One region of the Vibrio metoecus genome, then DNA from elsewhere that is predicted to be linked to it. Evidence: predicted binding sites of a transcription regulator. Region 1 holds the regulator's gene; each other region holds the start of a gene.
The links. The regulator PurR, encoded in region 1, represses purine synthesis genes. The targets are predictions, from matches to a motif close to TNANGNAAACGTTTNCNTNA.

Region 1 (8,263 bases):
TTCTTTCAAAAAAATAACGCGCCCGTGTGGACGCGTTATCAGATTTTACTCAAAGTATTCATACAAACTTGGCGAGGAAAGACAAACTCAAAACGAGAAATCAAAGGTGTCTTAGTAGTTCGTCACGACGATTTTGTGGGATCACTGACCAATGTTTACCTTCGATTGCCCCCTCTAAAGCCCATAACAGCTCAAGACTAACCTCTGCCGAATGGGTACGTTGAATGGCTTTATACGCTTCAACAGAACCGAAAGAGTGTAGAGACTCAACGCTTTCGATACCGGCTTTTTTGAGCATTCTTTCCGTTGCTAAACGCAAGTTGGGAAGATCTTTCAAACGGTCAGGCTTCGCTTGTGCTTGTGTTTCACGTTCGGTCTTAGCGACCTCAAGCGCAATACGAGCTTCACTTAGGATAGAGGTTGGATTACTCCAACAATCATCAGGTAGAGCGTAGTACTTAGTGACGACGGGGAAACCACGCTTTTTGTAAACATAAGGTTCATAACCTTGCTGCTTGAACTTTTCGATTGTGGCATCGTCTGCACGGATGTGCAGAGTATCGTTAACCACAAGCGCAAACATAGTTTCGTCGACGAAAATACCAAAGCCACCAAACATTGAACGAGATTTCACACGTCCTAGCTGCTCAAAGAGCCGCATTGAATCTTTTAATACTGGTTTATCCATGCTGTTAGTCTCGGAGTATTGTTACATACGCCACCAAATCAGGTCCGAGAAAATTAGCAAAAGCATGCAACTGCCGTGTCAATGATGAGTCAACATAGTGTATGCATTTTTGCCATCGGTAACCCCGCTACCTACCTATGTTCTGGTTTAGGCCGGAGGCTTTGCGTCCCATTCTTTCAAATGGTTTGCCCTGTGCGTGACATTTTTCCTGATAAAAAATAACCAAACTTGGGTCATTCTCACATACTGATATTTCAATTGTGAGAATGAGCCATGTTAATAATACTCGCTCTACATTAGTTTTGTCATATTTATGTGACAAGCTTTCAAATATAGGCTCTGTGAATTGTCAAGAAAGTTAGGATTTTGTCAAGTCTTTCACAGTGTCGCGTTCGACGATCTCAGGATGCATCTCGAAAATTCGGCGCTCGTGTTCTTTATCTTTAATACGCTCTAACAGAATTTCGAACGCATTTTTACCCACACGACGCTTAGGTTGGTGCACTGTGGTCAGTGGTGGAGAGAAGTATTCGGCCAGTTCGATATTATCGTAACCAATCACGGATATTTCTTCAGGAACACGAATCCCTTTTTGTTGCAAACGGCTCATTAGACCTAATGCCATGGTGTCGTTGAAGCAGAATACGGCAGTTGGGCGCTTATCCATAGCAATGATTTTGTCGGCGGCAAGGACTGCGGTATCACACTCAAAATTACCTTCTAGAATCCAATCTTCATTCACGGGTAAGTGCGCTTCAGCCATCGCTCGGCGGAAACCTTGAATACGCTCTTGGCAAGCGGCTTTGACAAAATGACCACTTAAACAGGCAATATCGGTATGTCCACGATCCGTCAGATATTTGGTCGCGAGATAGCCACCTTCCTCTGAGTTATCGATGATTTTATCAGCGTGCGACGTTTCTGGGCCCCAATCCATGATTACTTTTGGAATGTCTTTGTGAGCGTCGAGCATTTCCTGCAGCTCTTGAGTCAGGTCAGAGCACATGACTAAAATGCCATCCACACGTTTTTCGGCCAGCATGCGAATATAATCACGCTGCTTTTCATAGATGCCGCCCGTGTTACACAGAATCAAAGTATAACCTTGACGGTAACAGTAGCTTTCCACACCATCGATCACTTCCGAGAAAAACAGGTTTGTTGATTGAGTCACTAGCATGCCAATGGTGCGTGTAGTGTTGCACTTCAAACTACGTGCGACCGCACTCGGTGCATAGTTGAGTTGCTTAACCGCTTCCATCACTTTCTCTTGGGTGGTTTCTGCCACAAAGCGAGTTTTATTGATAACGTGAGAAACGGTGGTGGTAGACACGCCTGCAAGGCGCGCCACATCTTTAATCGTAGCCATAGAGTGTTCCTGTCGATGACTGCTGATGCCAGCGAATGTTATTGGTTAATTAAATCAGCAGAAGTAAGGCGAGACTGAGCGAATCTTCACACTCTGTGCGGCGAGGAACTACATATACCGTACGTAAAGCGCTTCAATCATCATGCCTAAAGTAATAAAAATACAAAAACCGCCAAGAAACAGCGGTTTACATTTTTATTCGTTTTTATCGTTTGCGGGTGGATTTTAGACTGCAAATGTATCCGCCGCAACGAAATTCATTCATCAAACTTTAAGTTCTTTCACAATTGATTTGTTTATGCCCCTGGCTTTTTGCAATGGTAAAGTTAGGGGCATAAAAATAGACGTGTTGTTATTGAATGCGCTGACCTAGTTCATCGATGTAACGTTGATCTTGCTGTAAAAATGCCAACGTTAACCGAGCTGCCGCCGCGTAAAAACCAAACGCATCAAACTGAGTACAACGTTCAACAAAAAGGGGTAACCAACTCAATAAGTGTTGAGTAATGAAATCAGATTGTGTCTTGAGAGCTGAGTTAACCTCGGAGCCTTCTTTATTCGGGGTATTGCTGATAACAAGATGCGCAAGAAAGTCGAGTTGAATCGCGAGATGATCGGCGGGCTCATTAAGGTTCGGATCCACATTCACGTTATAGTGGCTGAGTAATTCACGCATGAGTTGTGCGGGCTTGCCATTGAGTAATCCTTTGTCTGTGTAGACAGATGCATAGGGTAACGCTGAGTCACGATCGGACTTTAAAAATAGATCGCAAAAATCAGCGGCAAGTTCCAACTGTGCATCTTGGCGATCTTGCAAGCGATTGAGTGCATCGATCAAACTTTTCACTTCCATCGCTAAGCTTTCCTCATCGGCAAGTGCGGTTAAGAAAGTACGGATTTCAACTGAGTGATAATGGGCGATATCTTGTTCAGTCAGTTCTTTAAAAAAGAGACTCGAAAGCCACCAATAAATTTCTGCGCGTTTTTCATTGAGGATATTCAGTTCTTGGATCATGTTTGCTCTCCCAATCGATTGACGCGTAGTCTAAACCATAAAAATGAACAGCAATCATGCAAAATATGACAGTTTGTGAAAAGAAAAGAATACGTTGTTAATCTGTTAAATAAAGCTTGCGTTGTATCAAGGAAAGGTGAGTTTTCTCACGATATTTCTCGAGTTATTAACAAATATGAATAGAATGAGTGAGCGATAAATCCCGTTATTTAAAATGGTGCACTATGAGTTATCACGTACTTGTGGTTGAAGATGACCTCGTCACCCGTAGTAAGTTAAGCGGTTACTTTCAAAATGAAGGTTACCAAGTAACAGAAGCGGAAAGTGGCGCACAAATGAGAGAAGCACTTGAGCTCAATGACATCGATTTAGTCTTGCTGGATATTAATTTGCCTGGTGAAGATGGACTGTTATTGACGCGAGAACTGCGTGGCCAGTCGGAGATTGGCATTATTTTAGTGACAGGACGCACAGACAGTATCGATAAAATTGTTGGCCTTGAAATGGGCGCCGACGATTATGTGACTAAACCCGTCGATTTGCGTGAGCTACAAGTTCGAGTGAAAAACTTGTTGTGGCGTATTTCGTTGGCTCGCCGCGATAAATACAGCGAGAAGGCAGACGATACGTTGGTTTACTTTGGTGAGTGGACATTCGATATACAGCGTCGTGCTTTGAGCCGAAATGGTGAGCCGGTGAAACTCACCAAAGCAGAATACGAGTTGTTAGTTGCACTTTCCTCTTATCCTAATCAAGTGCTGAGTCGTGAGCGTATTTTGAACATGATCAGTCATCGTGTGGATGCGCCAAACGATCGTACTATTGATGTGTTGATTCGACGTATGCGCGCCAAGATGGAAATGGATCCGAAGAACCCGCAAATTTTTGTCACCGTTCACGGTGAAGGGTATATGTTTGCAGGGGATTAAACTGATTTACACTCAATGTGTTTGCATTAGGCTCATCCCAAACATAAAAAACCGGCATATTGCCGGTTTTTTTATGTTTGTAACGACTTAGCGGAGGGGGAACGATTAGGGCGTTGTCGGAGCTTCTTCTACGACAGAGGGCGTTCCTACCTGTACCTGTTCACTGCCATCACCGGCAACAGTATCACGCAGTTTTTGCCACAATAGGCCTAAGGTTTCGTACCAATACTGTTCGGTTTGCTCAAGATAGCGCGATTTAGGAATGTATTTATCCCAAGGCTGAACAATATTGAGATGGCCTAAGTAGTTAGTTGGTGCTGGAATTGGCGTTAAACCTGCCGATTCAAATTCGCGCATCGCGCGCTTCATATGACTTGCTGAGGTGACGAGCACCATACGCTTTTGTTGCACGAAAGCGGCCGCTTGGCGTGCCTCTTCCCAAGTATCCTTGGCGGTTTCCAGCAAAATAATATCCGATTTAGGTACGCCTAACGCCAAAGCGACACGCGCCATCATCCGAGCGTGGCTAACTTCGCTGCCGCCAGCGTAACCGGAGAGGATAAGCTTAGAACCCGGATACATACGACTAATACGAATGCCTTCCGTTAAACGCATAAGTGCGGCACGAGTAAGCTCGGAGGTGGGGGGGATGTCATCATCAACCACATGGCCATTACCGAGCACCATCACGTAGTCAAGAGTACCTTCTACGGGTAAAAATGCCGTGTAAGTACGTTCAAGGGGCATCAACAAACGAGTCGCCACAGGTTGAAAGGAAACCAGAAATAACCCAGTGAGAGAGAATAATACCACTAGGCAGCCAGTTTTACGTTTTGCCGTGAACATGATCAGCATCAGGCCCACGAAACCAATGATCAGCAGTGCTGGCAGAGGCATCAACAGTGAAGAAAAAATTTTTTTCAGCTCAAACATAGAGAAAATAGTCCGAAAAAACAGCACTTGAGTATAAAAAGAGTCGAAGCCTCTTTATTCCTGCCATTCGTATGACAGAATAGCAGGCACGGTTCGTTATCATAACTCAAGCTACTGTGACAGAAGATCGCAATTTCGACGATATTGCCCACAAATTTGCAAAAAATATATACGGTTCTGACAAAGGTGAGATCCGCCAAGTCATTGTTTGGGAAGATTTGGAGCAGCTTCTCAGTCAACTGGACACGCAAAAAGTTCCCTTGCACGTGCTCGATGCGGGTGGCGGCTTGGCGCAAGTATCGCAAAAAATCGCTCGCCTTGGGCATCGAGTGACACTCTGTGATCTTTCTTCGGAAATGTTGCAATTGGCCGAACAGGATATTGCAAACAATGGCCTGCTTAAGCAGTATCGCTTCGTCCACTCACCAGTGCAGACGATTCAAGCACACCTTGATGCGCCCGTGGATTTGGTGCTGTTTCATGCGGTGATGGAATGGTTAGCGGAGCCCAAACCGGCGTTGCAAAATTTGTTGGCGCAAGTTAGACCGGGTGGCATGGTGTCGGTGATGTTTTACAACTATCACGGTTTGGTTTACAAAAACGCCGTGTGTGGCAACATTCCGCACGTGCTAGAAGATATGCCGCACCGTAAAAGGTTTAAATTACAACCGCAGAAAGGCTTGCTCCCCGAAGAGGTCTTCCAATGGATCGAAGAATCGGGTTTTGAGATCTGCGGGAAATCCGGTATTCGTTGTTTCAGTGATTACATCGGAAACATGAAAAACATGGGCGAATACCAGTATGAGGATTTGGTGGCACTGGAGCGCAAATTCTGCCGTCAGGAGCCTTACCTCTCATTGGGCCGATACATTCACGTATGGGCTAAGAAAAAACAATAACAGGAAACACAATGAGTGAGTTTACTCAGGATACTGTGCAAAAGCCCATCGACGAACTCGTCACTTGGGTAAAACAGTATGACTTCTCATTGAATCTGCCTACTGAGCGGCTGGCATTTTTGCTCGCGATTGCTGTGCTCAGTAATGAAAGATTTGATGAAGAGCTCGGAGAAGGGGAACTTCACGATGCATTCGCGATAGTGACGCGCTTGTTTGCAGAATCGGGAGAAGCCTCAGCCTTTCGGGCTAACAATGCGATTAATGATCTGGTCAAGCAGCGCTTATTAAGCCGCTTTACCAGCGAAATGACGGAAGGTGCCAGCATCTACCGTCTGACTCCTTTAGCGATCGGCATTACCGATTACTATGTTCGTCATCGCGAATTTTCCAAACTCAAACTATCCATCCAACTCTCTATGGTCGCGGATGAGATGGCGAAGGCCGTGGAATCTGCGCAGCAGGGTGGCAGTGTCGCTCATTGGCGCAAAAACGTGTTTGGTGTGCTCAAATATTCGGTCAGTGAAATCTTTGACCGCATCGATCTCAACCAGCGTGTGATGGATGAGCAGCAACAATCGGTCAAAGAACAGATTGCTGATTTGCTGAATAAAGATTGGCGCGATGCGATCAACAACTGTGAAGCTTTGCTGTCCGAAACTTCCGCCAAACTGCGTGAGCTGCAAGATACCTTGCAAGCGGCAGGCGATGAGTTGCAAACGCAAATCCTCGATATTCAGGAGTGCGTGTATGGCGATCTGGAATTGGACTTCATCGAAGAGACACTGTTTGCGCTGCAGATGAAGCTTGACCGCATCACGAGCTGGGGTCAGCAGTCGATTGATCTTTGGATCGGTTACGACCGCCACGTCCACAAGTTTATTCGTACCGCGATTGATATGGACCAGAACCGCGCGTTCAGCCAACGTCTGCGTCAGTCAATGAACGACTATTTTGAACAACCTTGGTATCTCACTTTCGCCGATGCAGAACGTCTATCCGATCTGCGTGATGAAACCTTGACCCTGCGTGACGAAGAAGTTACCGGTCATGTGCCGATGGAAGTGGAATACGAAGAACTGCAACAAGTGAACGATGAACTTGCGCAGCGGATTGGCGACATGCTGAAAGTGCATAAAGAGCAGGGCGCAGCGATTGATTTAGCCCTTGTGCTGCGTGATTACCTAGCCAGCCATCCACGAACCCATCATTTCGATTTAGCCCGAATGGTTGTCGACCAAGCGGTAAGGCTGGGTTACTCCGAGTCCGACTACCGCGCTATCCAGCCTGACTGGACGGCGATCAACGATTTTGGCGCAAAGGTACAAGCGAATGTCATCGACCGATATTAATGAATACATGCCAGAGAATCTGGCCAAAGCGATTGCGAACCCGCTGTTCCCAGCGTTAGACAGTTTGCTGCGTGCGGGGCGTCATGTTTCCAGTGACGATTTGGATAACCACGCCTTCCTGTCGGATTTTGAACCGGATTTGGCGCTGTTTTATCAACGCTACCACACCGAACTGGTGCGCGCGCCGGAAGGCTTTTTCTATCTGCGTCCTCGTTCCACTTCTCTTATCAACCGCAGTGTGCTCTCTGAGCTGGATATGTTGGTGGGTAAAGTGCTCTGCTTCCTCTATCTGAGTCCTGAGCGTTTAGCGCACGAAGGTATTTTCACCAACCAAGAGCTGTACGATGAGCTGTTGACCTTGGTGGAAGAGAAGAAGCTGATGAAGCTGGTGACCAACCGTGCCAGCGGCTCGGATCTGGATCGCGAGAAGCTGTTTGAAAAAGTACGTACTTCGCTGCGCCGTTTACGTCGCCTCGGTATGGTGATCACTATTGGTGATACGGGCAAATTCCGCATCACTGAAGCGGTATTTCGTTTTGGTGCGGATGTGCGTTTGGGCGGTGATGTGCGTGAAGCGCAGCTACGCCTAATCCGTGATGGTGAAGCCGTGGTGCATACCCCAGAACCAAGCCAGCAAAGCCTGTTGGAAAACCCAACAGCCGAGTACGACGAAGAGCAAACCGAGTGGGAAGATGAAGCATGATTGAACGAGGTAAATATCAATCGCTAACCATGATCAACTGGAACGGCTTCTTTGCGCGTACCTTTGACATTGATAATTTAGTGACCACTTTATCTGGTGGTAACGGTGCGGGTAAGTCTACCACCATGGCGGCGTTTATTACCGCTTTGATCCCAGACCAAAGCTTGCTCCATTTCCGTAACACCACAGAAGCCGGAAGCTCACAAGCCTCGCGCGATAAAGGTTTGTACGGTAAGCTGCAAGCGGGTGCGTGTTACGCGGCGTTGGATGTAGTGAACTCACGTAACCAACGTTTACTGTTTGCGGTGAAGCTGCAACAAGTGGCGGGACGTGATAAGAAAGTGGATATCAAACCTTTCTTGATCCAAGGTCTGCCTA
Region 2 (8,263 bases), on a different replicon from region 1:
TCACTTCCCTCTGGGCTCACCTCAATACCAATGTATTGTCCGGGTTGGTAATCAAGAACAGGCCCACCGTCAGCAGGCACCAGAATAAAACTGGTCACGTATTCGGATTCGGCTCGTTTCTCTTGCACAGCAAAGCTTCGTCCATCGCGCCATCCGCCTAGTGCGTGATTGCGTTCTAAGTAAAGAGCACCTTCTCGGTCAATAAATACTTGAGCCAAAAAGAAGTACGCGGCAGTCCAAGCCTCTTCAACTTGTTGAGTGAAAGCCTCTGGAGCTAATTCGCGCAAGGTTTCAAGCAGATGATGTCCGACAATCTGATAGTGCTCAGGTTGAATGTTAAAGCTGGTGTGTTTATGAGCAATACGTTCTACCGCACTGGTTAAGGCCGCTAAATTATCAATATGCTTGGCATAAGCAGCAATCGCTTCAAACAGCGCCACACTTTGTCGCCCGGTCTTCTGATGGGTCATATTGAATATATGCTTCAGTTCAGGGTTGTGACTGAACATACGTTGGTAAAAATGCTGAGTGAGCGCAGGGCCAGCTGACTCTAGCAAAGGAATGGTACTTTTGATGATATTGATGTGTTCTTGGGTGAGCATAACTTCTCCTCAGTAGGCAAAAACGGTGGCTTAAGCCACTCTAAACAAGCCTTTTCTATGAGCAGATTACGTGCCAAAAACTAATTTATTGAAAAATATAAATAAACATTTTTCCCATGAGTCAATTAAACACTTTGAGATGTGTCTAATTGACTCTACACTATCAAAAAATCCGAACTTAAGAAGCTAAGATGCAAGAATTCTCACTAACCACTTTGTTAGAAATGACGGTTGGGCTCGCCAGCGGCGCGAATAACGAAGAGCGCTTCCACCGATTGTTGGATGCGGTGCGTAAAGCGGTCATTTGTGATTGTGTTGTCTTGATGTCACTGCAAAACGACACCTTAACACCACTGGCAATGCAAGGATTGACTCGTGATACCTTGGGTCGACGTTTTATGGTCAGTGAGCACCCAAGGTTGGCGCAGATTTGCAGTGCTGACCTGCCAGTGCGTTTTGCGGCAGATTGTCCACTTCCAGATCCTTTTGATGGCTTACTGCTTGATAGCGAAGATGATCTTCCAATGCACTCTTGCATGGGCTTACCACTGCATTTTGGCGACCAACTGCTGGGTATCTTGACGCTGGATAGCTTAAAACCGGATGCGTTTGATCATCTCTCCCCTCGCAGTTTAGAAATATTAGCGGCGATTGCCGCTGCCACATTGAAGATGGCTCTCACCTTCTCTGAGCTTGAGAACCAAGCCAAACAAACACAACAGCGCCTTGAAGAACTCAATGAAGAAGCTTGGAACCGAGACAGCATAGAGATCATTGGTAATAGTGGTCCAATGCTCGCCATGAAAGCGGATATTGATGTGGTTGCTCCCTCTCAATTCAATATTTTGATCCACGGTGAAACCGGTGTAGGTAAAGAATTGGTTGCGCGGACGATTCATCACCGTTCCAACCGCAAACGCCAACCACTGGTGTATGTTAACTGCGCCGCCATTCCCGAAAATTTGTTAGAAAGCGAACTGTTTGGCCATGTCAAAGGGGCATTTACGGGGGCAGACCGCGCGCGAATGGGTAAATTTGCTCTGGCCGATGGTGGCACGCTGTTTCTTGATGAAATCGGTGAGTTACCACTGAGTGCCCAAAGCAAAATTTTGCGAGCACTGCAAAACCATGAAATTCAACCCGTTGGACAAGATCGTGTACAAACCGTTGACGTGCGTATTCTGGCGGCCACCAACCGAGACTTGAAAAAAGAGGTTGAAGCGGGTCGTTTTCGAGCTGACCTTTACCACAGATTGAGTGTTTACCCGATTTATGTGCCGCCACTGCGTGAACGCAAAGGCGACCTTTCTCTGCTGGCGGGATATTTCGTTGAACAAGCGAGACGTAAGCTGGGCATTACTCAACTTAAACTGCACGCCGAGGCGTTAAGTCAACTCATCCAATATCCTTGGCCGGGCAATGTTCGCGAACTGGAACATGTGATCAATCGAGCGGCACTCAAAGCAAAAGCACGCCAACGCGGACGCCCCGTAACGACACTCAAAGCCGAAGACGTGGGTGAATTACAAGGGCCAAGAGCGCCCTTGGTACCACAAACACCACAAGAGGATTTTGTGTTGAGTGAAGCACTTCAAGATTTGGGATTACGAGAAGCGACGGATGAATTTCAGCGCCATTTGATCAGCGAAACGTTAACCCAAGCCGACTTTAATTGGGCCGAAGCAGCACGCCGTTTACACACCGATCGTGCCAACCTCACTCGACTGGCGAAACGACTGGGGCTCAGTGTTTCACGCAGCCATGCGATTGAACGCTCACATTAACTCACTGGCGTGAGGCTCGGGCGTGGAAAAGCACGCTCGTACTCTTCCATAAAATCTTTACGGATCAACTGCTCCAATTGATTAGCTCGCTCCGTCGGGCAGAAAATCATAATGTGGACGATTTGCTCCCCTGCCGCTGAGCTACTGATTTCAATATGTGGCTCAGCACTTGGTAAATCGACCCCAGCATGACGCTCAATCACGGTATTATATCGACGAGCCACCTCCATAAAATGCGCAAAGTGCTCATCAATTTTTTGGTGCAACACCGGTACCAAGGGGAAAAGGTTGACAAAATCCGGCACCACAATATTGAAGTTATGGAACACATAACGCTTCATAAAGTTAAGATTTTTCACGGGATAAGAGAAAAACATGCTGTTTGGCAAGGTCGCCGTTTTCCCTGTGTAATGGTATTGACCATGATGCAAATCAATCTCTTGAATCACGGTCGCCATCAGATTGTGTTCGATCACTTCACCACACAGTTTTCCCACTTCAATCCAGTCACCAATACGAAATGAACGAGAGCTCGCGCGCTGAATCGATCCGGTAAAACATAAAATGATCTCTTTAGAAGCGACGACAATCGCGACCGCAATCGCTGTCACTGAAAGGGCAAATTGGCTAATTTCTGATTGCCAAAGGATGAAAAGTGTCAGTAACGTAGCCGCAAATACACCATTTTTAGTGCGCGACATCCATTTACGTTGTTTTTCCGTGATGAGTGCAGCATCCCCTCGGATATGCTCTAACACAAGGCGGCGTACCGAAATCACACTCAATAAAATCAATGCACTAAACAGCAGCTTATGTGTGAGCAGAAAATCAATCACTGTGCTCAGTTGTTCCATATTCTTCTCCTACTACGGCTTAACCCGCCGCTTCGTTTGTTATGTGTTGCAAGGCGCGCCAATTTCACCATTGAACACCCTAACATGACAAGCGCAATCCCTAAACTCTTGGCTCTCTTACACAGGAAAACAATCACCACCACTAAAAGCGTGGTTTAGGGATGACAATAAAAAAGCCGCTCAATGAGCGGCTCGTCTTAGCTAGATTGCTTATGGTCGATAATGCAGTGCTGTTTTCTCTGCCAGTTTCACAATCACTTGAACGGCAGCCTCCATTCCCTCGATCGTGATGAACTCATGAATACCGTGGAAATTGTAGCCTCCAGTGAAAATGTTGGGGCAAGGTAACCCCATAAATGACAATCGAGCACCATCCGTACCACCACGAATGGGCTTAATTTTCGGTTCAACATCACAATCAATCATGGCTTGTTTTGCCAATTCAATGATATGAGGATGAGGTTCCACCATCTCTTTCATGTTGGCATAGCTCTGTTCAAAACTGACTTCTATGCGACCTTTTTTAAGCTGGTGGTTTAACTCATCGACTTTCGCCTGCATCAACGCTTCTCGCGCTTGTAAGCCACTCGCCTCAAAATCACGCAGAATGTACTTCAATTCCGATTTTGCCACGCCCATGGTCGCACTCGAAAGGTGATAGAACCCTTCATAGCCTTCTGTGTGTTGCGGGGTTTCGCTTTCTGGCATCATCAAAATAAATTGAGCAGCAATGTGCATCGCGTTAACCATTTTGTCTTTCGCGGTACCCGGATGAACATTCACGCCATAACAAGTCACCGTCGCGGTTGCTGCATTGAAGTTTTCATACTCCAGCTCTCCAATTGGGCCACCATCAATGGTATACGCCCACTGTGCAGCAAACTTTTCGACATCAAAATGATTCGCACCGCGACCAATTTCCTCATCCGGAGTAAAAGCAATGGAAATATCGCCATGCGCAATAGAAGGATTCGCGAGCAACATTTCGATTGCGGTGATGATTTCGGCAATACCCGCTTTGTTATCGGCGCCCAGCAAGGTCGTACCATCGGTCGTGATCAAGTTATAGCCATGCAGTAAATGCAGATCGGGATATTGGATCGGCGAGAGCACTTCATCCCCTTTACCGAGGGCAATATCGCCGCCTTGATAATCTTCAACGATTTGTGGTTTCACATTTTTACCGCTGGCATCGGGTGCGGTATCCATATGCGCAATAAATCCAATCGCGGGTACTGGATAATTCACATTGGACTTGAGTTTGGCCATCACGTAGCCATGTTCGTCCAGTGATACATCACTCAAACCTAACCCCCAAAGCTCGTCATACAGTGCTTGTGCAAAGACTTTTTGCCCAGTGGAACTTGGGCAATGGTGATTCTTAGGTTTAGATTGGGTATCAAATGTGACATAGCGCATAAAGCGCCCAACAAGATTTTTCATATAGCAATACTCATCATTCAAATACGCAGCGCTGTTCAACAACGCTGAAAGGGTCATAAGCAGTGAATTGCATTCCATACTACGTATTCTTATTCGTGATGAGTTGTTACAAATCAGTTTTTCACCGATTAATCATAACGAGCTGTCATTCCTCATTTAAAAAGCGGCCACCGAGCACTACTGTGCATATTTTGTTACCTTTCTTTAGGCTTAGAGATGACAACAAAAAGCCTACCCGAGGGTAGGCTTAAGATATGCCAACACATTCAATTACGGCTAGCTACAACCGTGATGATAACGTGCTTAAAGAGCGATAAATAGCCCAGCTAAGCAAGCACTCATTAGGTTTGCTAATGTTCCCGCAATGACCGCTTTAATCCCAAGGTTGGCGACTTCTGAGCGGCGCTCAGGAGCGATCACACCAATCGAACCAAGTTGAATCGCGATCGATCCAATGTTGGCAAAACCACATAGGGCGAATGTGATGATCACTTGGCTATGTTCAGAAAGCAGAGCTTTATGCTCAACAAAGTCGATGAAAGCGACAAACTCATTCATTACGACTTTTTGACCAATGTATGAACCAGCCGCTAACACTTCATGGCTTGGAATGCCAATCACCCATGCCAGTGGAGCAAATAAGTAACCAAACAGTGCTTGTAGCGAAATGCCACTAAAACCAATCAAATCACCGAGATTTTCAAGGCCCGTATTCACCATCGCGATCACACTGACGAAAGCAATCAACATAGTACCGACGGCAACTGCCACTTTCATACCGTTCATCGCACCGCTGGCAAGAGCATCAATCAAGTTGCTTTCTTGCGCTTTATCCAATGCCACTTGGCTTTGATCAATCGGCGTACCACGTTCTGGTACAATAATTTTCGCCATCATCAAACTGCCAGGAGCCGCCATGAAACTTGCTGCGATCAAGTATTTCAGCTCAACGCCTAAACCGGCATAACCACCCAATACGGAACCAGCAACAGAAGCCATTCCCCCTGCCATTACTGCAAACAGTTCTGAACGAGTCATATTAGCGAGAAATGGACGAACCAAAAGTGGCGACTCACCTTGTGAAAGGAAGATGTTACCCGTAGCCACCAGAGATTCCGCTTTGCTCGTACCTAAAAAACGTTGAATTCCACCACCAATTAGGGCAATCACTTTTTGCATCACACCTAGATAGTACAAAGCAGAAATCAGCGCACTGAAGAAAATGATGATAGGCAGTACACGAATCGCAAAAATAAAGCCTGTATCTGCTAAATCGCCAAACAAGAAGCGAATCCCAATATCCGCAAAGCTCAGCAAGCCAGAAACACCATTACTTAAACTGCTCAGTGCCGCTTGTCCCCATGGGAAATAAAGCACTAATGCTGCGAAACCAATTTGCAACAATAAAGCGCGAGAAACCGTTTTCCAATTAATCGCGCTGCGGCTTTCAGAAAGCAGATACGCGCATAAGATCAGTACCGAAACACCGATGATTCCAAACAAAATCGCCATAATTTACCTAGAAAAATGTGAGTAAAAACAGGGTATCCCAATGGCTTGGTCAAGGTGTAGGCAGAGAGGGCTGCGAAAAGAGAGAATAAAAAATTCATTGCTCACTCGCCATCAACGTCAACAGACACAAGCTTTGGAATTAGCTGGTCCTGTCCTTGGGGTCATTCACATTTCCTTGTGACGGCTTGTACTGGCAGAGCAACCGGCTCTTAGCCGGGCGGAAAGTATAACGATAAAAAAATGAGTTTCATCACATTTTTTCACGCAAACGTTTATTTGTGGCATTTTTCCTTCAACACCACAACCAATGATGAATTCACAGTGCTGTGACTCTAGATCAACACAGGTCAATCATACGCCCACCTATTGAATGGAACGCATATCACAATGTTGCATTCTTTTATCGATTAGTCACAAAACAATCTGGCATAAGCGCAAAAATCGACCTAATTTAAATTGAATTGAATTGTATTTAACGAATAACCATTACTAACAACGTCAGTGTCAACGCCTCACGCGTTTCTTCGAAGCCGTGAGGCTTTTTTTCAGCTCCACTTCACTTTTTGCGCATTTTTCACACAAGAAAATACAACGCACCGCCCCTAAAGTTGGCCGATACCGTTATGATGAACAGAGCTCATCAATTGGAACCCACACTGGCGAAGGAGAGTACGATGCACAAGTTAACGATTGATCTTGTCTCGGATGTTGTCTGCCCTTGGTGTGTCATTGGCTACTTTAGGTTAAACCAAGCGCTATCCAGATTACCAAACATTGAAGCAACGCTCAGATGGCATCCCTACGAACTGAACCCGAGGTTGGCGAGCGGAGGGGAAAACCTGCGTGAGCATCTTGCGAAAAAATACGGTACGAATGTCGAAGCGAGTCAACAAGCCAGAAATACCTTAACGGAACTGGGTAAAGAGGTCGGTTTTGAATTCCACTTTTTTGACCAGATGCGGATTTACAATACGCGCAAAGCTCACCAATTACTCCTATGGGCCAATCAGCAAGACAAACAATTGCCACTAAAACTCGCTCTGTGGCGTGCTTATTTTCAGCAAGGAAAAGCGATTGATGAAGATGAGGTGTTGCTTGAGGTTGCCGAAACTGCCGGTTTGGAACGTACAGCCTGCCAACAAATTCTAAGTGATGAATCTTGGGCCAAAGCCGTTGCCAATACTGAGCAACAGTGGCTGCAAGCCAGCATTCACGCCGTACCCACATTAATTATTGAGCAGAAATATTTAATCTCTGGTGCACAAACCAGTGATATTTTGTTTGATGTGCTGCAGCGGCTTACCGCAAAAACGGAACATGGCCATTAGCGAATCTGACTAGCTTTAACGTGATTGACTAAACATTTATCCACAGAGAGAAATCGAGCCGCAAAGCGGCTCGATAAATTCATAGCAAAATGTTATTCAACCTAGTGAATTGGCGTTTCAGCTTTCACGTAGTATTGACCAAAATAGGCTTCAAGCACCTCAGGGGTCAGCTTCCCTTCCGCTTCCAACTGCTTGAGTTTTTCTGCAATCGCTTTTTGCTCTTCCAAACTGGGCAGTTTAGCTTCCGGCTCATCAGCCACCTGCTGAGACATCAACTCCAGTTCTTTTTCGAAATCGTTCATCACTCTTTACCTACTTGGTTTTTACTGGCCGGAAGTGTAACCAACTCCCGGCGAGGTTGCTAGAGTTTAAAGTTACCCACCATTTTGTCTAACCGCCCTGAAAGCTCACGCAAGGATTTACTTGCATCCGCCAGCTCTTGCGCCGTGCTAGTAGTGACTTCATTGATGGCGTTAATCTCTTCAATATTTTGGTTGATGGTGTGCACTACTGTCGATTGCTCTTCTGTTGCCGTCGCCACTTGGGTATTACGATCCGAAATATCATGAATGCGATCAGAAATACTCATCAGTACATTAACCGCCTCATCAGAAGAGGCCACTCCTTGATGAGTAATCGCTTTACCTGCATCCATTGCCGATACCGCATTCTTGGCATCTGTTTGCAACTGATTGATCATTTTCTGAATTTCTTCGGTCGATGCGGCGGTACGGCTTGCC
Region 3 (8,263 bases), 220 kb from region 1:
CGCAGCGAGTTTACCCCGTAACCGCGATTGCGATGGGTGAACTGGGTACGATTAACCCGACGACTGCTCTGGATGTTGTGAGTACCAAGGGCGATGAACGTACCGTGCAAATTAACGCTTACCAAATGAAAGGTGCCGAACAAGTTCTGTATATGGGCGAAGGGCAACGTGCGGTTGTGGCTACTTTAACTGAGCAAGGCCAACAAGCACTGCAAACGCAAAACTACAAGACAGATGCTTATGGTAACCAGTGGCGTGCAGTGAGTTTGACTGCGCAAATCACTTCCCCAGTGGTGGATAGCTTAGAACCGGTTTGGTCATACGCAGAACAACTCGATAACGTTTATTGTGCAACGTGCCATGCCAAGATCCCGTCTAATCACTTTACGGTGAATGCTTGGGGACCAGTGGCGAAAAGTATGGGAGAACGGACAGATATTTCTGCCGAGAACCTAGAAATTCTCACCAAGTTCTTCCAACACCACGCCAAAGATGTGGTTGGTCACTGAGTACAAGTAGAGGGATAACGTTATGACTAAAATCACCCGTCGTGGATTTTTAAAAGGCACTGGTATGGCTGCTGGTGCAATGGCTTTCACTTCATTCTCGCCACTCTCTGTTGCCAGTGATAATGCGCGTGGCAAAGGCGTGTTAACGGCTGGACGTATGGGGCCACTTCTCTGTGAAGTGCAAGATGGCAAAATGGTTGCGACCAAAAATGCGCTGGCGCAAACCGTACCGAACAGCTTGCAATCGACAGGCCCTGATCAGGTGTATACCCAAGCGCGGGTTAAATACCCTATGGTTCGCAAAGGCTTTTTAGCGAACCCTGCCGCGCCGAAAGGAGTACGTGGCAGTGATGAGTTTGTCCGCGTATCGTGGGATGACGCGTATCGCTTAATCCATGAGCAGCATATGCGCATTCGCAAAACCTATGGCGCTTCATCGGTATTTGCTGGCTCTTATGGCTGGCGCTCCAGTGGCGTGCTGCATAAAGCTCAAACTTTATTGCAACGCTATATGAGTATGGCGGGCGGCTATTCTGGCCACTTGGGCGATTACTCAACCGGCGCGGCGCAAATCATCATGCCGCACGTGGTTGGTTCGATTGAAGTGTATGAGCAGCAAACCACTTACCCCGTAGTGCTAGAGCACAGTGATGTGGTGGTACTGTGGGGGTTAAACCCGATCAACACGTTGAAAATTGCGTGGAGCTCGACCGATTGCGCAGGCCTTGAGTTCTTCCATCAACTGAAAAAATCCGGCAAAACCATTATCGGTATTGATCCGATCCGCTCTGAAACCATCGAGTTTTTCGGTGAGCAAGCCCAATGGATTGCCCCACACCCAATGACGGATGTGGCGATGATGATGGGCATCGCGCACTCGCTGATCAAACAAGGTAAGCACGATAAAGCCTTCTTGGACAAATACACCGTAGGCTACGATCGCTTTGAAGCGTATTTGCTGGGTAAAGAAGATGGCGTTGAAAAATCCGCGCAATGGGCAGAAGGCATTTGTGGCGTACCAGCCAAGCAACTAGAAACGCTGGCTGAGATTTTCAGCAATCATCGCACCATGCTAATGGCAGGCTGGGGTATGCAGCGTCAGCAATATGGTGAGCAGCGTCACTGGATGGTGGTCACCTTAGCCGCGATGTTGGGGCAAATTGGCTTGCCGGGCGGTGGTTTTGGTTTCTCCTACCATTACTCGAATGGCGGGAACCCAGCGCGTGACGCGGGTGTACTGCCTGCGATTTCGGCAGCTATCGGCGGTGGCTCTTCAGCGGGGAATGATTGGGCGATTTCAGGGGCGACGCAAAGTTTCCCGGTCGCGCGTATTGTTGAAGCGTTAGAGAATCCGGGCGCGACCTATCAACACAATGGTCACACGCTGACCTTCCCTGAGATCAAGATGATCTGGTGGGCGGGCGGTGCCAACTTTACCCACCATCAAGACACCAATCGTCTGATCAAAGCGTGGCAAAAGCCTGAGCTGATTGTGATTTCAGAGCCGTATTGGACAGCGGCGGCGAAGCATGCCGATATCGTACTGCCGATCACCACAACGTTTGAGCGTAATGACCTGACCATGACGGGTGACTACAGTAACCAACACTTGGTACCGATGAAACAGGTGGTGGAGCCACAAGGCGAAGCGCGTAACGACTTTGATGTGTTTGCCGATATGGCGGAAATGATCCGCCCCGGAGGCCGTGATGTGTTTACTGAAGGCAAAACCGAGATGGAGTGGTTGTACGGTTTCTACAAAACCGCGCAGAAAAGCGGCCGTGCAGCACGAGTGGCGATGCCAAACTTCAGTAAGTTCTGGGAAGATAACCAGCTGATTGAAATGAAGTGGAATGCGAAAAATGCTCAGTTTGTGCGTTACGCCGATTTTCGCGCGGATCCGATCCTCAATCCATTAGGCACACCGAGCGGCAAGATTGAGATTTACTCTAAGACTCTGGCGGGCTTTAATTTGCCTGATTGTCCAGCCCATCCAACGTGGTTGGCTCCCGACGAATTTACAGGTAATGCGAAGCAGGGCGAGTTGCAATTAATGACGGCGCACGCAGCGCACCGTTTGCACAGTCAATTCAACTACGCTCAATTGCGGGAAGAGTATGCGATTGCTAACCGTGAGCCGATCTGGATCCACCCAGAAGATGCGGCATCACGTGGCATTCAAACGGGCGATTTGGTTCGTGCCTATAACCAACGTGGCCAAGTGTTGGTCGGCGCTTTGGTGACGGATCGAATCAAACAAGGCTCAGTTTGTATTCACGAAGGCGGCTGGCCAGATCTGGATGCAAAAAGCGGCTTATGTAAGAACGGTGGAGCGAATGTGCTGACTTCAGACATTCCGACTTCACGTTTGGCCAACGGCTGTGCAGCGAACTCCTCGCTGGTGCGTATTGAAAAATACACCGGACCTGCGTTGGAGCTCACCGCATTCATGCCACCGAAAAATGGCTAACCGCGAAGAAAACGGTAATAGAAAGCCGAGGCAGATGCCTCGGCTTTTTTGTCTTAAGGAGGAATGTCGAATTACCGTTCAGTATGAAACTGCTCACACGCCATCATGGTGTTTTCAATCAAGCTTGCGACGGTCATAGGTCCGACACCGCCGGGTACTGGTGTGATAAAACTTGCACGCGTGCGGGCAACATCGTATTCCACATCGCCAACCAGCTTGCCAGTATCTAAGCGGTTAATGCCGACATCGACCACAATCGCGCCCTCTTTAATCCATGCACCCGGAATAAAATTAGGTTTACCCACCGCGACCACCAAGATATCTGCTTGGCGAACATGGCCTTCGAGGTCTTGAGTAAAGCGATGGCAAGTGGTGGTAGTGCAGCCTGCTAGTAGTAGCTCTAGCGTCATCGGACGACCGACAATGTTGGAGGCACCCACAATCACTGCGTGTTTACCACGCAGTGGAATGTTATAACGCTCAAGCAGAGTAATGATGCCTTTGGGCGTGCAAGAGCGCAGTTTAGGAATGCGCTGCGCCAAACGGCCGACGTTGTAAGGGTGGAAGCCATCCACATCTTTCTCTGGGTGAATGCTTTCCAACACTTTGGTGGTATCCATACCCGCAGGTAACGGCAGTTGTACCAAAATGCCATCGATTTGCGGATCGTTATTGAGTTCTTCAACCAGTGACAGCAAAGCTTCTTCGCTAGCGGTAGCGGGTAAATCGAAAGATTTGGAGACAAACCCGACTTCTTCACAGGCACGGCGTTTACTGCCGACATACACTTGTGAAGCAGGATCTTCGCCCACCAACACAACCGCTAGTCCTGGGGCTCGTAACCCAGCTTGAACACGAGCTTTAACACGGGCTGCTACTTCTGAGCGCACCGTTTGCGAAATCAGCGTTCCATCAATATTTTGAGCAGTCATGACTTTCCTTACAGGTTTGGAGCGAAAATTTTTGCGGGCATTGTTGCAGATATTTTTGATAACATCCACAGGCAAACGTTTGCTTTGTTCTGTTTTTCGGCAGTTGAGATGAGATCGGTAAAATATTGCTCATTCGAAACAGAAAGTTAGACAAAGGCGTTGATCTAGCCCGTTTAACTCGTATAATCCTCACCCTGTAGCGCGCCCTTAGCTCAGTTGGATAGAGCACGTGCCTTCTAAGCATGTGGTCACAGGTTCGAATCCTGTAGGGCGTGCCATTATTCTAAGCGCCAGCAAGTGAATTCTTGCTGGCGCTTTTTCATTTCTGCGGTTTTATTTTGCTAGTGTGAGCCACACTCTTGCGCATAACACCAAGAGTGGAATAGCAGGATGGTGACTATCCAATGTATTGAGAATAGACCGGATACAGCACAGAAGAATTGAGAAAACAAAGTAGCAGCCACTCCTCAATGGAGTGACTGCCGCTTGAATTAGAATTTTACTTGGTAGTTCAGGGTATAAGTACGACCGCGGCCTTTGTAGTCATATGCTGCAGCATCGTAGTGAGCTGAGTATTCAATCTGTGCACGTTGCCCCCAAATGGTGGTGTAGTCGTGGTCAAACAGGTTGAGCACACCAAAACCGAGACTGCCCACTGGCAATTGGTAGCTACCAACTAAGTCAAAGATGGTGTAACCATCCAGTTTATTCTGTTTGTCATCTTTGTAGTCAAACATGGTTTGGCTCTGTAATTTAACCGCCAGATCCGCGTCATACCAACCCGCCCAAGCACTGGCTTTTGATGTGCTGGCGTTATTAGCGGCCATATCTGCCCAGCCGTTATCACCTTTGACTTTCGAGACCACGTAGTGGCCTGACGCACCCAATTGAACGTTGGTGTGCACCCAGTAAGATGCCATAGCCTCAAGGCCATAAACGCGTTTCTTATCTGCCACTTCTTCAATCAATAAAGTTTTCTTGTTGTAAGAAACGGATTTATCCGAGGTGGAATAGTAGGCCGCGGTTTGCAGGTTGAAACTGTCTTTTTCTAAACGGTAGCCCAGCTCAAAGCTGTTGGTTTTAATGCCTGACATCTTAGAGCTATCGACATTGATACTGTCTTGCAACGTCCAGTGGCTGCCGAACAGTTTATAGTTGCCTTGACCATAGTATTTCGCAGGGTCAGCCAGATCGAAACCTTGTGAGAAGTTAGCCCACACTTGCGAGTGGTTATTGAGATGATAAAGCGTGCCTAAGTTGAACAGACCCACGTTGTAGTCAGTTTCGCCTCCCGGTACGGCATCGGCAGAAGTCCCTTTACCTTCTGCAATGTTTTTTTGCTGTTGGTTGCCCACGAAATCATCGATCTTATTGACCATATGTTGGTAACGGAAGCCACCTTCCACTGACCAGTCGTCAGTGATGTCGTAACCTGCTTGAACAAAGCCGGCGACCGAACCTACTTTAATTCCTGGGTAACGACCAATTTGTGCGTAAGTACGGTTGATGAGGTTTCCTGAATTATTGGCAATGGTTTTGTCATACAGGGCTTGGTTATTCTCCATCTGATCTTGGTAAGCATCAATCCCATACACCAGATTCAGTTTGTCAAAATTCTTTGCCAGAGCGGCCTTAAGTGAGATGACATCCGTGATCTGCTGGCTAGAGGACTGGTAGTAAGGGGTATAGGTTTGATCTTCTTTACGGTAGGAGGCTTCGGCAATCAGTTGGTGATTCAAGAATTCATCATTGACGTAAGACGCACTCAGCATCATACGTTCCGTGCCGTGTTCGCGGTCTGAGTCAAAGCCGTTTCTCACGTCCACAAACTTGTTATTAACGATGTACAGGCCGTAAGGGGAGTCTTGCTGGCTATCATAGTATTGCGCCAACAGGTTGAGTTTTTGGGTTTCAGAAATATTCACACCCACAGTCGTCATCAAATCAACGGTTTGGTTGAATTGCAGAGAGCCTTGTGAAATGTCGGGTGTGACGATATCGCCGTTGGCATCAAAGAAACCTTGGGTTTCGGTGTACACCACAGAAGCGCGGGCTTGAACTTTATCGTTGCCGCCTGAGATGGATTGGCCGACTTTGTAGTCAAAATCTTCGCTAGAATTAAAACCAGACGTTGCGCCGACGTAAGATTCAAATTCGAGCTCTTGGCTTGTCGCTTTCTTGGTGATGATGTTGATGACACCGCCCGATGCGCCCGCACCGTAGATAGACGTTGCACCAGAAAGCACTTCGATACGTTCAATGTTAAACGGGTCGATAGAGTCCATATGGCGACTGATTTGACGCGAAGATTCGAGGGATACGCCATCGATCATCACCAGCATTTTTCGTCCACGCAGATTTTGGCCGTAGTTGGTCCGTGCGCCTGAGCTGACATCCAGTGATGGAATGGCAGATGCGAGAATCTCGCCTAACGTTTTACCACCACGATATTCTTGCTCAATCTGCTCTGAATCGATGTACCAAACGGTTCCCGGGATATCACTGATCGCTTTCGGGGTGCGGCTTGAAACCACCACCATTTCGTCAAACAATGTCTGTTCTTCTGCTACAGCGGGCGTGGTAAAGATGACACTGGCTACGGCAATTGCTGCCGCAGACAGTGACAAAGACGTGGATGGTAGCAATTTTCCTTTTGTAGATTTCATTTTCTTCTCTATACGTAGGTAAAAATAAGCCCTTAGGCCACTTGGGTGTTCGGGGCTGATTGAAATGCCACTCACCTTTGGAGTGAGTGACAAAAAAGTGAGCTTAAGCGACCAATTTTTTCGCGATGGCGCTAGGCGATAGCCAATCAATCATTCCTTTGCCTGCATCAACATCGAAAATAGTTTGTCCCGCAAGGCGATTGATGATGCGTGCACTGCGCCAAGCCATAAGGCTAAGCTGCGGCTCGGCAATACCATGGCTATGCATCCCCGCATTCACGGCGAAGATCTTGTTACGTTGCTGTCCTTCCCACTTAAGCTCAAAATCTGGTGTCATTTGGTAGCGGTTGTACTCATCAAGATCGAGCAGAGGCAGAATCGTGTTCAAACAGGCGGGATAGGGCGCTTCAAAGCCCGTCGCCAGAATGACGATGTCTGCTTCGTACGTTTCTAAACACTGCCCCAGTGCATTGCTGGCGGTCAGTTTGAACGCACTGCCTTGTGCACTCATTTGAGTTAAGGAGCGGTGTGGTAGCAGCCTTACCCATTTGTCTTCCTTGAGTACATCGAATCGGTGGTAAAGCTCTTGATAAATGGTTAACAAGGCTTTTTGCGTTACGCCATCCGAGGTCAGTTTCTGGTTTGCCACCTCTTTACGTTTGACGCTAGGTGACAAATGAAAGAAAGCATCCACGTAATCGGGCGCGAAAAACTCATTGGTAAACGCGGCTTCATCGAGGGGTTGATAATTGGCGCGGCGAGATAGCCAGTCGAGTGACTTGGGTTTGCCCCATTTCTGCTGCAAAGCGTTAATGAAAATATCTGCACCGCTTTGCCCGCCACCAATGATCAGCACACGTTTGCCAGTGAAGTTTCGCTCTTGTAGCCCCACGTCTGCGGCGTGGAACACTCGCTCACCAAGGTGTGCTTTAGCACATTCGGGTACTGAAGGAACCTTGCCTGTGCCAATGCAGAGATTTTTCGCTTGGTAGGTGCCTTGATTGGTGTGGAGCGTGAATGCCTCGCCGGTGTATTCCACCTGTTCAACTCGGGTTGAAAACTGAACGTTATCCAACTGATGAGCCACCCAAGCGAGGTAGTCTGAAAACTCGTGACGGCTGATGCATTTGAGCTCAGCAGACAAGAAACGATAAAACTTTTTGTTCTTCACCAGATAAGAGATGAAGGAGTAGCGACTTTCTGGATTCACCGCGCTCACCAAGTCCTTCAAAAACATGGTTTGCATGTGGGTGTTATCAAGCAGTAGTCCCGGGTGCCAAGAAAAATGGTCACGGCTTTCAAAGAAGCGTGCGGAAATTTGCGGTCTGTCCGCCAGTAGAGCAGCAATGCTAAGGTTAAATGGACCGACGCCGACACCGGCGAAATCAAGTTTGGCGTTGTTAGTGTGTTCCATAAGAGCAATCCTTTTCTTTGGGTAATGTCGGCTTCGTTAACACTAAAATTATGGTTATGTGGTTAGTTAGCCTTGGTGTTCCAGTGCTTTGGTCAATGGGTTGTTGAGCATGTCATCCATGTCAGGCAGCATCCTTGATGTGCTGGCATCTGTACTATGGCGAAACTTGGCTAAGTTCAGCCCGATGCGTAAAATTCTCGGCTTAAACAGATCAAACTGTTCAAACCTCGGTTGGTACTCTTGATGGGCGGCCATGTAAGCTTTCAGTCGGT

Region 2: EPB59_RS15660 (NupC/NupG family nucleoside CNT transporter) is a predicted target of PurR. The motif match lies at 6,456-6,475, and genes of this name have one in related genera.
Region 3: folD (bifunctional methylenetetrahydrofolate dehydrogenase/methenyltetrahydrofolate cyclohydrolase FolD) is a predicted target of PurR. The motif match lies at 3,979-3,998, and genes of this name have one in related genera.

Annotation. Positions count from the first base shown of each region.
Region 1 is NZ_CP035686.1:1,005,233-1,013,495, forward strand. It holds gene EPB59_RS04685 (TfoX/Sxy family DNA transformation protein) at 101-688, opposite strand; cyclic di-GMP riboswitch class I at 803-888, opposite strand; gene purR (HTH-type transcriptional repressor PurR) at 1,047-2,057, opposite strand; gene torD (molecular chaperone TorD) at 2,410-3,072, opposite strand; gene torR (two-component system response regulator TorR) at 3,297-4,001, shown strand; gene elyC (envelope biogenesis factor ElyC) at 4,107-4,934, opposite strand; gene cmoM (tRNA uridine 5-oxyacetic acid(34) methyltransferase CmoM) at 5,051-5,833, shown strand; gene mukF (chromosome partition protein MukF) at 5,845-7,182, shown strand; gene mukE (chromosome partition protein MukE) at 7,163-7,885, shown strand; gene mukB (chromosome partition protein MukB) at 7,882-8,263, shown strand, end outside.
Region 2 is NZ_CP035687.1:467,513-475,775, forward strand. It holds gene hmpA (NO-inducible flavohemoprotein) at 1-602, opposite strand, end outside; gene norR (nitric oxide reductase transcriptional regulator NorR) at 794-2,386, shown strand; gene EPB59_RS15650 (mechanosensitive ion channel family protein) at 2,383-3,240, opposite strand; gene pepT (peptidase T) at 3,451-4,683, opposite strand; gene EPB59_RS15660 (NupC/NupG family nucleoside CNT transporter) at 4,987-6,195, opposite strand; gene EPB59_RS15665 (DsbA family oxidoreductase) at 6,870-7,523, shown strand; gene EPB59_RS15670 (hypothetical protein) at 7,625-7,825, opposite strand; gene EPB59_RS15675 (methyl-accepting chemotaxis protein) at 7,885-8,263, opposite strand, start outside.
Region 3 is NZ_CP035686.1:785,391-793,653, forward strand. It holds gene EPB59_RS03735 (NapC/NirT family cytochrome c) at 1-509, shown strand, start outside; gene EPB59_RS03740 (molybdopterin guanine dinucleotide-containing S/N-oxide reductase) at 532-2,979, shown strand; gene folD (bifunctional methylenetetrahydrofolate dehydrogenase/methenyltetrahydrofolate cyclohydrolase FolD) at 3,051-3,911, opposite strand; tRNA gene EPB59_RS03750 (tRNA-Arg) at 4,113-4,189, shown strand; gene iutA (IutA-like xeno-aerobactin receptor) at 4,403-6,577, opposite strand; gene EPB59_RS03760 (lysine N(6)-hydroxylase/L-ornithine N(5)-oxygenase family protein) at 6,681-7,991, opposite strand; gene EPB59_RS03765 (IucA/IucC family protein) at 8,058-8,263, opposite strand, start outside.